DNA from 2 places in the Paenibacillus andongensis genome. Region 2 is predicted to be linked to the other one. Evidence: predicted binding sites of a transcription regulator. Region 2 holds the regulator's gene; the other holds the start of a gene.
What was found. Region 2 encodes LexA, which represses DNA repair genes until DNA is damaged. Its sites were predicted from a motif close to CGAACATATGTTCG; they were not measured.
Positions count from the first base shown of each region.

Region 1: the regulator LexA is predicted to act here: its motif matches at 2,564-2,577, upstream of NYR53_RS02000 (carbohydrate kinase).

Region 1 covers NZ_CP104467.1:417,020-423,718, forward strand. The annotation lists gene NYR53_RS01990 (CehA/McbA family metallohydrolase) at 1-387, shown strand, start outside; gene NYR53_RS01995 (pseudouridine-5'-phosphate glycosidase) at 471-1,385, opposite strand; gene NYR53_RS02000 (carbohydrate kinase) at 1,394-2,497, opposite strand; gene NYR53_RS02005 (hypothetical protein) at 2,649-3,038, opposite strand; gene NYR53_RS02010 (Ig-like domain-containing protein) at 3,194-5,788, opposite strand; gene NYR53_RS02015 (glycoside hydrolase family 18 protein) at 6,298-6,699, opposite strand, start outside.
Region 2 covers NZ_CP104467.1:4,402,985-4,409,683, reverse strand. The annotation lists gene NYR53_RS20010 (aminopeptidase) at 96-1,334, shown strand; gene lexA (transcriptional repressor LexA) at 1,881-2,498, opposite strand; gene NYR53_RS20000 (LysM peptidoglycan-binding domain-containing protein) at 2,646-3,053, shown strand; gene NYR53_RS19995 (DUF896 domain-containing protein) at 3,194-3,376, shown strand; gene NYR53_RS19990 (HAD family hydrolase) at 3,420-4,211, shown strand; gene NYR53_RS19985 (1,2-dihydroxy-3-keto-5-methylthiopentene dioxygenase) at 4,289-4,831, opposite strand; gene metH (methionine synthase) at 5,087-6,699, shown strand, end outside.

The DNA of each region.
Region 1 (6,699 bases), 3.7 Mb from region 2:
ACCTGGGTGTATGCATCTTCTCGAACCGTTGACGGCATACTGGAGGGTATCGATACAGGGCGCGTTTTCCTAAGCTATTCGCCAGAGGGGCCGGTCATGGAGTTGAACGCAGGGAAGTATAATATGGGCGATGTAGTGCCTATGGGCGCGCCTGAACGTGAAGGAAATGCAAAACTTGTGGTGTCTGGTCTGCTTGCAGGGGATGAGGTGAAGCTCATCTCGAATCGAGGTGTCGAGCGTTCATGTGTTATTTATACGGAGCATTCGCTCGAGTTACTGGGTGAACTGGCAGGCCGAAGCTTTTATCGGGCAGAGGTGTGGCGGTATTTTGTTGAGGTGCATGAAATGCTCCTTGCATCTGTAAGTAATCCTTTGTATATGGCATAATGCTAGCCATTAAACGTTAAAAAACGAGCCACCAGAACTTCTGGGGCTCGTTTTTTTGAGAAGTCGAGGTCAGATGGACTCGACTACTTGTTCTTAAGGGCAACCGCAACCTGCGCGGCCGTTTGCGCGTTGTGGTAAACGAGCGCGATGTTCGTCTCCAAGCTGCGGCCTTCGGTCAGCTGTTTGATGCGCGCTAGCAGGAAAGGTGTGACCTTCTTGCCGGTCACGTTTTGATCTTTGGCCTCAGCCAGCGCTTGCTGGATGACGCCTTCGATCTCGTGATGGTTCATCGCGGATTCCGCGGGAACCGGATTGGCGATGATGGCGCCGCCGGCAAGGCCTAGCTCCCACTTGGTGCGCAGCATAGCCGCAACCTCGGCTGCCTCATCGAGGCGGAAGTCAACGCCGTAGCCGCTTTCGCGGGCGTAGAAGGACGGGAACTCGCTCGTTTTGAAACCAACCACGGGTACGCCATAGGTTTCCAAATACTCGAGCGTACGGCCAATATCGAGGATCGACTTCACGCCTGCGCAGACGACGGCGACGTTCGTTTGAGCCAGCTCCGTCAAGTCGGCGGAGACGTCCATTGTCACTTCACCTTCGCGGTGTACACCGCCGATACCGCCGGTAGCGAACACTTCGATGCCGGCAAGCGCCGCGCCGATCATCGTTGCGGCTACAGTCGTCGCGCCGATTTTGCCGGATGACAGGATGTAAGGGAAGTCCCGGCGGCTAACTTTTTCTACGTTAGCCGTTGTCGCGAAAGCCTCAAGTTCCTGCTCGTTCAAGCCGATCTTGATTTTACCATCCATAATGCCAATCGTTGCTGGGACAGCGCCGTTGTCGCGGATGATTTGTTCGACTTTTTTAGCCATTTCAATGTTCTGCGGGTAAGGCATCCCGTGGGAAATAATCGTTGTCTCCAAGGCTACGATTGGCTTATTGTTCGCGAGAGCATCTTTCACTTCGTCGGTAAATGTCAGGTAGGATGTGTTCATAATAGGGATCAGTCTCCTTTAGTTATCGATTGTATAGTTTGTTGCAGTCGTTCTTTAGTTAGCTCACTGGCTACGGATTGATCAGTTTGAAGTGTAATATGTGCGGCAGCGAGACCATAGGAGCAGGCGTCCATATAGGTTTGTTGATGCATCACACCATAAGCGATACCAGCGACGAGAGCATCGCCTGCACCGGTTACTTCCACGACGTTGGTAGGAATAGGAGGGAAAAGCTGCTCGCCTTCCTCGCCAACATACATCACACCCGCGCTGCCGAGTGTAATGAATACGTGTTTCACACCCCGTGCCCGAATAGCTTTAGCCAGCTTGTTGTAATCTTGATGTATTATTTCTATCGAGGCCTCAGCAAGCTGACAGGCTTCCTCAAGGTTAGGGAAAATGGCTGTAACACCATGAAGCTCCTTCGGGAGCTTTTTCGCTTTTTCGGAAGAGACAGGGTCGATGAATAACGTGATGCCTTCTTCTTTACAGCGCTTAATTAATTCTTGGAGCGTGTCCACAGGCAAATTCGTATCGGCAATGACGAGCTGTGAAGCGGCAATATGGGACCATTTGTCCATCAGAAGTTGGGGTGTGCATTTATCGTAAATTTCCATGTTGGCAAAAGCTAAAAACATCTCGCCGGTGGCATCGAGCAGCGCCGTGTAGGTCCCCGTGTTCTCGCCCTGAAGGACAATCGTTTGGCTGACGTCGACACCGCGCTTTCGTGTTTCTTCAAGCACCCATTGACCAGCTTTATCGTCTCCGACAACGGTTAAGAGTGCTGTCCTGCAGGATAAACCAGCAAGTGTATCCGCGATATTGCGCGCAACACCGCCGCAGGACTCGGTGACCGTGACAGGATTCGAGGAAGCTAGTCGAATGGCCTGCTTGCTGGCTGCTTTACTGTCGAGGTTCGCACCACCGATACACATGATGGTTTGCTCATCAGAGGTGACATAGGCGCGGCCTCGGATCGTACCTTTCTTGGTCAACGCAGCGATATAGCCGGCAACAGCAGATCGGGAAATGCCAATGGCACTGGCTATTTCAATTTGTGAAATAAATGGATTTTGACGTATGAGTGCTAAAATTTGCTGTTCACGATCCATGAAAAGCTCCTTTCAAACGAATAACTGCTTTTAGTTTAACGTAAATTAAAACAAATGTCCACAGTGCAAACAAATGTCCGTAAATAATTTGGCGAAACAGAAAAAAGCCTTCCCCTTAACCGGGAATAAGGCTTCTTTAACACATTTCACACTAAGAAGTCCGGGATCGATTGCCGAGTCCGAGCAGTCCGATTAAACCAAGCAGTCCTAGGTAGTTCCACCAAGGCGAAGCTTTGTCTTTTGCTCCACTTACTGCCTGGGTATGGACCTTCAAAGCCTTCATCGACGTTGGCGGCGTAAGTCCATATGCAGCCGAATGACTACTCATACTGCCCATTGTTCGCAAATTGCCATCCGCGCCAGGCATGCCGAAAGGATTCGTGTCAAAAAAAGTCGGTGCGCCTTGCTTGGCGGCTTCCCTGCTATCGACTTGCGAAATCATTTGCTGGCTAGGGGAATGCATACGATAGTGATGTGCTCCAAGGAGAGCCGAGATTGACAAAAAAGAAATCATACCCAGCTTTATAAATCTGGAAACCATGATCCATACCTCCAAGACTTGTTGAATTGGTTCTGTAGGTGCTCTGTAAGTACAGGTATGGATATATTCCCCTAAGTACAAGAACTTATGCTTTTTTCTTTGAAAATAAGAAAAAACCGCTGTTCCCAATCTGGGAAACAACGGTTTCAATGGTATTACTTCGTGACTGTCACTTGTACGGTCGTTCTCATGTTGGAATACGTGACCGTAATTCTGGCAGACCCTTTACCGGTTGCTCGGATGATACCATCCTTCACATCAGCAATCATGATGTTCGACGATGTCCATAGGGCAGGTTTGGTTACATCTTCTTCGGACCCATCTGTGTAGGTAGCCAACGCCTCAATCTGAGCCGTTTTGCCTTCTTGCAGCTCGATTTTGACAACATCAGTTTTCAAATATTTCAGTGAATCGATTTCCACGGGTATAGCGACCATTTTGCCGCCGAAGGACCCGGTAATCGTTGTTTTACCTGAACCAGTAGCTGTGAAAAGCCCATCTGTAACGGTTCCTAGCTTATAGGCCATGACTTTCCAGGTTGCCGTTGAGGTGACATCTTTGGTAGTGCCATCCGCTAAAGTAGCGGTTAATTTCACTTGTACTTGTTCGCCGCTTTTGGTGACGATGAAAGATTTATCAGCGACTAGTGTCTGAATCACACCGATTTCGACCGGAATGGAGACACTTTTGCCGCCATAAGTTGCCGTTATGGTTGCTTTGCCTCGGGAAACTGGTGTTACAACACCTTTGGATACTGTCGCGATGGTGGTGCTGCTTGATTTCCACTCAGCCTCATTGGTTACAGTACGGGCTGCGCCGCTAGCATCTGTAGCCGTCAGAACGATAGATCTTGTTTCATTCATGTCAAAAACGAGATTGGCGACATTCGCCGATAGATCACTGGCCATATCGACTTGGACAGTTATGGTCACTGTCTTGCTATCCAGCTGCGCGGTTAGGGTCGCTTCTCCTGAGGCTAAAGCTTTTACTTTACCTCCGTCAACAGTGGCTGCTTTGACATTGCTGCTTGTCCAGATGACATCTGCGGCTGCGTTGCTGTTTTTTGTATCATCGGTATAAATAGCTTCTGCTGTTAAAGTAACGGAATCGCCTTTTTTCATGACAAGCTTTTCTTGACTGACCGTCAAACTTTTTAGTACGCCAACCGAAACTTGAATGCTAGTTGTGCGTGTACCGTATTTCCCTGTAATCGTTGCTGTACCGGTAGAGATCCCTGTGATTTCACCGCTGCGAGCTTCGGCGATATCTTTGGAGCTGGTCGTCCATTCTGCTTTGGAGGTGACATCTAATTCTCTTCCGTCTTTAAAATAAGCAGTCAACGTAACCTTATCAGACCCGCCCTTTTGTAAATTAACGATTTTCTTAGTTGGTTTGATGATGGTAGGGATATCGACTTCGATTTTGGTTGTCGTTTTTTTACCGCCGTATTCCGCAGTTACTGTAGCTTCACCGGATTTATACGCGGTTACTTTTCCTTTGCTTACAAAAGCAATCGTATCCGTATCCACGCTCCAGACAGCGCTATCCGTGACGGGTCCGTTTGTGCCATCGGCATAAGTAGCAGTCAGAATAAGGGATTGCTCTTGACCTGCTTGTAAAGAGAGAAGGTCGGAACTTACAACTAAACGGCGAGGAACTTCAACGTCTACGTTAGCTGTGACCACTTTATCGCCATATTTGGCATAAATCGTTGCCTCACCGATGGATACGGCGGACAGCTTACCTTTGGTTACTTGTACGATATCTGCATCACTCGAAGCCCATTCGGCGCGATCTGTAAAATCAGCCGTTGTCCCGTCGGCATAAGTAGCTTCTAGTTTTAGGTTTTCTGTCGCATTTTTCTTCAATAAGATATTGGGTTTATCTAAGGAAAGTTTAACCGTGCTATCCACATCGACTTTAATCGTTGTTGACTTGGTACCGTACGTCGCAGTGAGGTTAGCTGTACCGACACCGTAACCGGTAACAGTACCTTTAATCGCATCAGCAACGTTCGCTTTATCCGTAGTCCATACCGCTTTGTCGGATACATCGTCGATGGTACCGTCTGGATAGGTAGCCATCAGTTTTATTTTCTCTGTTCCGTTTAACAATAAAGATACACTTGATTTCTGAGCATCAATACGTCTTACAACTTCTACATCGACTGGCAATGTGAGGGATTGATTCATGTATTTAATTGTAATCGTCGCACTGCCGGGATTCTGCCCCTTCACTAGACCATTCGTTACCGTCACAGTGGAGCTGGTATCAACGGTATAATCAGCCTTGCTCGTTACATCATCGGAAGTGCCGTCATCGTAAAAAGCTGTAATCTTAACTTGATCAGTCGCATTCAGGCGAAGAGCTAGAGACTGTTTATCTTTGGTTAACGATTTTACTTTTTTGCTAACATCGACGTTAACGATTACGGTTTTACCCATATAGGTGGCAGTAATCACGGCCTTGCCTTCTTTTTTGGCTGTTACCACACCCGCATAGACGGAGGCAACATCGGTCGAGCCTGAGTTCCAATCGGTTTTGACGGTCGCATTCTCCGTAGAGCCGCTTACAAAAATGGCGGTTGCCGTCAGATTGGCTGTATCTCCGACTTGCAAGGCAAGTTCGTTTTTATTCAGGACGAGTTTAGAAATCTCATCGGCTGCAAAGGCGGTTCCTGTCACTAAAGATTGCGCAGCTAGAATTAAAATTAATACCAAAGATAGCCACTTGCTTTGTCTGGACTTCATGCTCTGATTCCCTCCGATTATGTTCCTCAATGATTATGTATATGAAAATTATGGAACGTGCTTATTATCGGAATAAACGTCGGGTATTTGAATAGTAGTCACAAAATTTACCAGAATTCATTAGCGGATAATAATTTCAAGCTCCACATTTTCCAGTGATTTTTTGCTCCACATCCTTTCCATATTGATGATCATAAGAATTAAAGATGAGTATAAGTCCAATCTATGTAATTGGTAAAAATTACTTAAGCTTAGACGGAAGGCAGCAAACAAAGGTTGCAGCAAGTTGTTATTATTTATGGAGGCAGACGAAAGCTAGAAAGGGATGTCCCAAAAGTAAAGGGGGGTAGAAAACAAAAAAATGAGGTGGCAAGGTTCTTGCCTTCTCATTTTTTGTTTCTGTCGATTGCAAGGGTATGTCTCACACGACAAATTGACCAAAATGAACAATCTGGAGGTACAAACGATAAATAGCGGATCGACGTTCCCTCGTGTAAACTCATCTAATGTTAAGTGCGTTTCACGACTTTAAAATTTTCCTCAATGAGCAGCCAGTTTTGCGGAAATTTAAGACCAAGCTTCCAGTAACTAATCCCGCGTAAGCCAAGCTCTTTCAACAAGCGGAATTTCGCTTGAATGGAGCGTGCGTCCTCGAACCAGACGGTATGCTCCTTGCCAGCATCATCCCAGTAGTTGAAGTGCGGGGCTTGAGCCGTGTAATCGTATAAGATCTGGGCATTATACTTGCGGGCCAGATCAATAGCCGCTTGCGGAGAGACGGCCTTCGCAAAGGGGCCGCCGTGGACATAGGGCAGCGTCCAATCGTAGCCGTACAAGTTTTGGCCCATCATGACTTTGGAAGCGGGCATCTCGCTGATGGCATACTCTAGCACCTTGCGCACGGGACCGAT
Region 2 (6,699 bases):
ATATTCATGCAACAATTAGATACGAAAAGCCCGTCATTCTTCAGGAAATATTCTGAGCTGATGGGCTTTTTCACGCGAAGGAGATCATACGTATGATAGACAACTTTCAGAAAAATTTGGAAAAGTACGCTGAACTTGTTGTTAAAATAGGAGTTAACCTCGGTAAAGGCCAAGATCTGATGATAGAGTCGCCGATAGAATCCATAGAATTGACTAGACTCATTGTTAAGAAAGCCTACGAGGCAGGGGCGAATTTTGTTCAAGTACACTGGCAGGATGATGTGATAACTCGCAGTAGATTTGAATATGCCCATGATGAAGCTTTTGATTATTATCCAGAGTGGTATACGAGTATGTTAGAACGTTTTGTAGAAAACGGTGGAGCATTGCTGAACATCAAAGTGCCGGATCCTGATTTGTACGCGGGCATTGATGCAAGTTTGGTTTCTAGAGCATCTAAAGCGATGGCTACGGCTAGAGCTAAGTATCAGCATTATGTGAGAACAAGTAAGTTCAGTTGGTGCTTAATCAAAGCGCCTACGGTGGCGTGGGCATCCAAAGTGTATGCCGATTTGCCTGAAGAACAGCGGGTCGATGCGATGTGGGAGGACATTTTCCGGATAAATCGTGTTTATGAAGATGATCCGATTGCGGCATGGCGAGTACATATGGATCAATTGAAGCGCGTTCGCAGCGTGTTGAATGAGAAGCAATACGAGGCGCTTCAATATCGAGCGGCAGGAACAGATTTGCGAGTCGAACTGCCGGAAGGCCATATTTGGCTTGGCGGTGATACGGAGAACGCAAGTGGAATTCGATTCGTAGCGAATATGCCGACTGAGGAAGTTTTCACGATGCCTAAGCGAACGGGAGTCAATGGCACGGTGTCGAGCACCAAGCCATTAAATGTGAATGGGGCGCTTGTGGATCGGTTTTCGTTCAAGTTCGAGGGCGGTAAAGTTGTGGACTATCAGGCGGAAGTCGGCTATGAACATCTAGCAAAGTTGCTGGATATGGATGAGGGCGCACGGTATTTGGGAGAAGTTGCTCTCGTACCTTTTAATTCGCCGATCTCTAATCTTGACCGCATTTTCTACAATACGGGCATCGATGAGAATGCATCCTGCCATCTGGCTTTAGGAAGCTGCTACCCGATCAATTTGCAAGGTGGTGTCACTTTATCAAGTGAAGAGTTAAAAGCCCGAGGTGGGAACACCAGTTTGATTCATGTGGATTTCATGATCGGGACGGCTGATCTTGAGATCGATGGTGTCCTTGGTGATGGTACCGTTGAACCTATTTTCCGTCGTGGGAATTGGGCGATTGCTTTTTAGTTGATTATTTAGCTAATATTTTAGCTTAATTTCAATGGTCGAAGTACTCTTGGGTTTATCAATAGGATAGTGAGCAGTGAGCAGATGGAAGACGGAAGATGGAGATAAAGATAAAAGTTAGTAGTTGGAAAATAGAAGTCTATAGAGACCGTTAATTTATCCAAAAGTGTTGTGATTTTTAGAATAGAAGTCCTTAAAGGCTTCTATTCCTTGAAATTGAAGCAAAAGGGACCCAATATTACCGAATAGAAGTCTCTAGAAGCTTCTAATTCAGCAAACTGCGATCCTAATGAGTCAATAGCAGTCTCTAAAGACTCTTATCTGAATCGACAGTTCAGCCTTCTTGGCTATGATGGGATTAAAGCCCATATCATTAACTTTTTTAAATCCATAATTTGGATTTGTTGGACTACTATCTGCTAAGTTCACCCAGTTGATCCATAACTTCATCCATTTAGCCTGTTAATATCGAAAAGAACCGAGGGACTATTGTCCTCTCGGTTCTTTCTCATTGGTATTGTAAGTAGAATAAGGGCTGTATGTCTATTACATATCCCGGAACAAACCAATGACACGGCCAAGAATCGTAACATGTTTCAAAAGGATAGGCTTCAAAGCCGAGTTCTCCGGTTGTAGACGAATATGATCCTTTTCTTTGTAAAAGCGTTTCACCGTTGCTTCGTCATCTTCGGTCATCGCTACAACAATGTCTCCGTTATTCGCGGTTTGCTGCTGCTTAACGATAACATAATCGCCATTATGAATACCCGCTTCGATCATACTATCACCCATGACGCTAAGCATGAACACATTATTATCTCCTACCATGCTGACAGGAAGAGGGAAGTAGTCTTCAATGTTCTCTGTTGCAGTAATAGGTACTCCGGCTGTAACTTTACCAACGAGAGGGACGCGAGCTACAGAAACTGCAAAATGCGTTTCAGCACCGTCTAGGCCTAGAATTTCAATAGCACGAGGCTTAGTAGGATCTCGACGAATCATACCTTTCTTCTCAAGACGCTCCAAATGACCATGCACAGTAGAACTAGAAGCTAGTCCAACAGCTTCGCCGATTTCTCTAACGGAAGGTGGATACCCCTTATCTTTCACTTCATTCTTAATGAATTCCAATATAGCTTGTTGACGCTGCGAAATCTTACTCAATAGTTATCACTCCAATACTGGGAATCATTACCCAAAGTATAACATAGAACCCGAGTTCGTACAAACATAAGTTCGAGAAAAGGGTTGACTCAAACATGTGTTCGTGTTATTCTAATATCAGAACAAATGTTTGGGAGATGATTATTCATGTATATGGCTTATTCAAACACTAACACAACACACACACCTCATAGATCTGCTAGCCCATCCAAAGGGATGACTTTTATTCCTAGTAATACAAAAGCGATTGTTCGCTTCATCCTATTAGCAGTCATTCTTGGTACGGTGTTTTCATTTGGTGCTATGGTTCAAGCCTATGCAGGGGATGGAGCAGCAACTGCAAAGACCACAGTTTCCGTTACTTCTATTAACTCTTCTCCGAAAGCTGTCGCTCAAGATCAAGTCGTCATTCAACGCGGAGATACACTTTGGGAAATTGCTTCCACTCACAATAAAGGCAACGAGAACATTCGTTCTTACGTAGATAAATTGAAGACAATCAATCATTTAACCACGAGCTCCCTGAAAGAAGGACAGGTTTTATTGCTTCCTTAATTTCACTATGCTTTCTTGATAGACTTTAAACACGATGAGGCTTGGACATGTTCCTATGCCTCTTTTTGTTGTCTCTTGACATTCCTTAATAGGGATGGCAAAGTAGTACTCATATTGAATTTTTGACATGGAGGATTACGATGAGTGACAACATGGAACAAAATATCGAACGTATTAATGAGCTTGCTCGTAAAGCGAAAACAGTTGGCTTAACCGATGCGGAAATCGATGAACGCAACGAACTCAGAAAGAAGTATATTGAAGCATTTCGTGGCAATCTTAAAGTTCAACTTGATTCCATCAAGTTTACGGACGAAGAGTAATCGCTGCTCATATAGATACAACATTCAAAAGGGGAAATGAATGATGACGTTGAAAGCCGTACTTTTTGATTTAGATGATACGCTTCTGTGGGATGATCGCAGTGTGCAGGAAGCATTCGAAGCGACATGTGCTGAAGCTGCGAAACACGTAGCCGTAAATCCTGAAGAATTGGAAGCTTCCGTTCGCAAAGAAGCGCGTTCTTTATATGAATCTTATGAAACTTTTGCATTTACGAAAATGATAGGTATTAATCCTTTTGAAGGCTTATGGGCAAATTTCACACAAGGTGAGAATGAGAACTTTCGTAAGCTTGAGAAACTAGCGCCAGGATATCGCACAGAGTCTTGGACTAGAGGGCTTGGTGCGCTGGGAATAGAGGATCGTGAGCTTGGGTATAAGCTTGGAGAACTTTTTCCGGCAGAACGCCGCCGCCGTCCTTACGTTTATGAGGAAACGTTCCGAGTGTTGGACGCTTTGAAAGGCAACTATCGATTGCTGTTGTTAACGAATGGCTCGCCAGATCTGCAAAAGGAAAAATTAGCAGGTGTCCCCAAAATCGCGCCATACTTTGATCATATTGTGATCTCTGGTGAATTTGGTGTTGGTAAGCCTGCAACATCTATTTTCAACCATGCATTGGGATTACTCGGGATAGAAGCAGAGGAAGGAATCATGATCGGAGATAAATTGACTACGGATATTCTTGGTTCTGGCAGCGTTGGTATGCGCAATATTTGGATTAATCATCATGGGCTTCAAAGTGGAGATGAGATTGTTCCTGCGTATGAGGTTTCCCGTCTTCAAGATATTTTGCCGATTATTACGAACGGATAACATAAAATAAACAAAAACCCAGCGGTTGCTTAGGACGTTAAGTCCAGCGCAGTTGGGTTTTTGTTCATATAATAGAATTAGGCTTTAATAAATTCTGGATCATCAATGTTATAAGCAATCCAGCCATCTTTTTCGATGAAAAGACGAACGGCAACGATCTCGCGATTATCCATTAGTGTGAAGAAATGGTTCGTGTTTTCAGGAACGGAGATAACATCACCTGGTTCAAGTTCAACGTCAAAATAGCCAACTTCGCCTTCGGATTTGATAATGAAAATCCCTCGTCCAGAAACGATTGCGCGAATTTCATCTTCTGTATGGGTGTGCACCTGTTCGAATTTCTTCAGGAGCTCTTCGATGTTAGGTGTTGAATCGGAAAGTGCGATAACATCCCAAATTTCATAACCGCGTCTAGCAGCCAAATCACGAATTTCTTCTTCATAAGTGCTAATAATTTGAGCTTTGTCTTCATCGCTAAGAATGAATTTCTCACGTAGTGTTTCCGGAAGTTTGTTAGCATCCCAGTGTTCATAAACAACATTTTGACTATCCAAGAAGGCTTTAACCTGCTCTTCGCCTTCAATACGTTCATTCGTATTGCGAATTCTAATTTGTGCCAAGCTGCATCCCTCTTTCTAAGTAAATATAAATATAGGGATCTTTGACATACGATCAAAGTCTCTCCTTTGAATTATAGTGGAAATTTAGCTAGCTGTCGATGGTTGAACATAAGAATTTCCGATAAAACCTATAGGTAAATATGATATTTCAAATTCTTTTCATAGAAGCCGTATTCTGTTACACTAAAACATAACATATTTTGTCGTTTTTTTAGTTTTCTATTGCTTTAGGATAAGTTGAGAGGGAGTCATGCAATGATCAAAACACCGATACAAGAGCAGCTTAAAAAGAAAATCATGATCCTTGATGGTGCCATGGGTACAATGATTCAGCAAGAGAACTTAACAGCTGAAGATTTCGGGAGCGATGATTTGGACGGATGTAATGAAATTCTTTGTGTTACACGGCCGGATGTTATTCGCAAAATTCACGAAGCTTACTTCGCCGCGGGCGCTGATATGATAGAAACCAATACATTCGGGAGCACGAGTGTGGTACTTGCGGAGTATGATTTGCAAGACCGCCATCGCGAATTAAATCTTGCAGCAGCTAAACTGGCTATCGAGGCAGCGAATAAATATTCGACACCGGAGTGGCCTCGTTATGTTATCGGAGCCATGGGGCCTACGACCAAGACGTTGTCAGTAACCGGTGGAGTCACATTCGCTCAGCTAGAGGAAAGCTACTACGAGCAAGCGTTAGCACTCGTTGAAGCGGGTGTGGATGCTCTTCTACTGGAAACTTCCCAAGATACTCTGAACGTAAAAGCAGGCAGTATCGGGATTCGCAGAGCTTATGAAACATTGGGTGTTGAGCTTCCGATCATGATCTCGGGTACCATTGAACCGATGGGCACAACATTAGCCGGTCAAAATATTGAATCCTTCTATATTTCTTTGGAACATTTGAAGCCTATTTCAATGGGTTTGAACTGTGCTACTGGTCCTGAATTTATGCGGGATCATATTCGAACGTTGTCTGATATTGCTGAAACAGCGATTAGTTGTTATCCGAATGCCGGTTTGCCGGATGAGAACGGACATTACCACGAGTCTCCCGAATCTTTGGCCAAAAAGATGGCTGGTTTTGCTGAGCAAGGCTGGTTGAATATTGCCGGGGGCTGTTGTGGCACAACGCCTGATCATATTCGCGCAATGTCAGAGACACTCTCTCAGTATAAGCCAAGAACGCAATATGGGTCGCATTTACCTGCTGTCTCAGGGATTGAAACGCTATTTATTGAGCCTGAAAATCGTCCTATCATGGTCGGCGAACGGACCAATATTTCGGGTTCAAGAAAATTTAAACGCCTTATTAAAGAAGGAAAGTTTGAAGAGGGCTCTGAGATTGCACGTAATCAAGTTAAAAACGGTGCTCACGTTATTGATATTAACCTGCAGGATACAGACATTGACGAAGCTTATGCCGTTGAAGAGTTTATGCAGCAAGTTGTGAAGAAAGTCAAAGTTCCGTTAATGATTGACTCGACCTATGACCATATCATTGAGCTAGGACTTAAATACTCCCAAGGTAAAGCGATCATTAACTCCATCAACTTGGAGGATGGCGAGACGAAGTTCGAAGCAATTTTGCCTTTAATCAAACGTTACGGAGCTGCCGTTGTTTGTATTCTTATCGATGAACGAGGTCAAGCTGTTTCACGCGAAGCGAAGATCGAAGTGGCGACGCGGGCTTACGAGCTTTTGACAGAAAAGTATGGCATGAAACCTGAGGATATTATTTTTGATCCCAATATGTTCCCAGTAGGCTCTGGAGATCCGCAGTATATCGGTTCCGCCGTTGAGACGATTGAAGGCATCAAGCTGATTAAAGCTAAGTATCCTGCTGCTAAAACAATTCTTGGCTT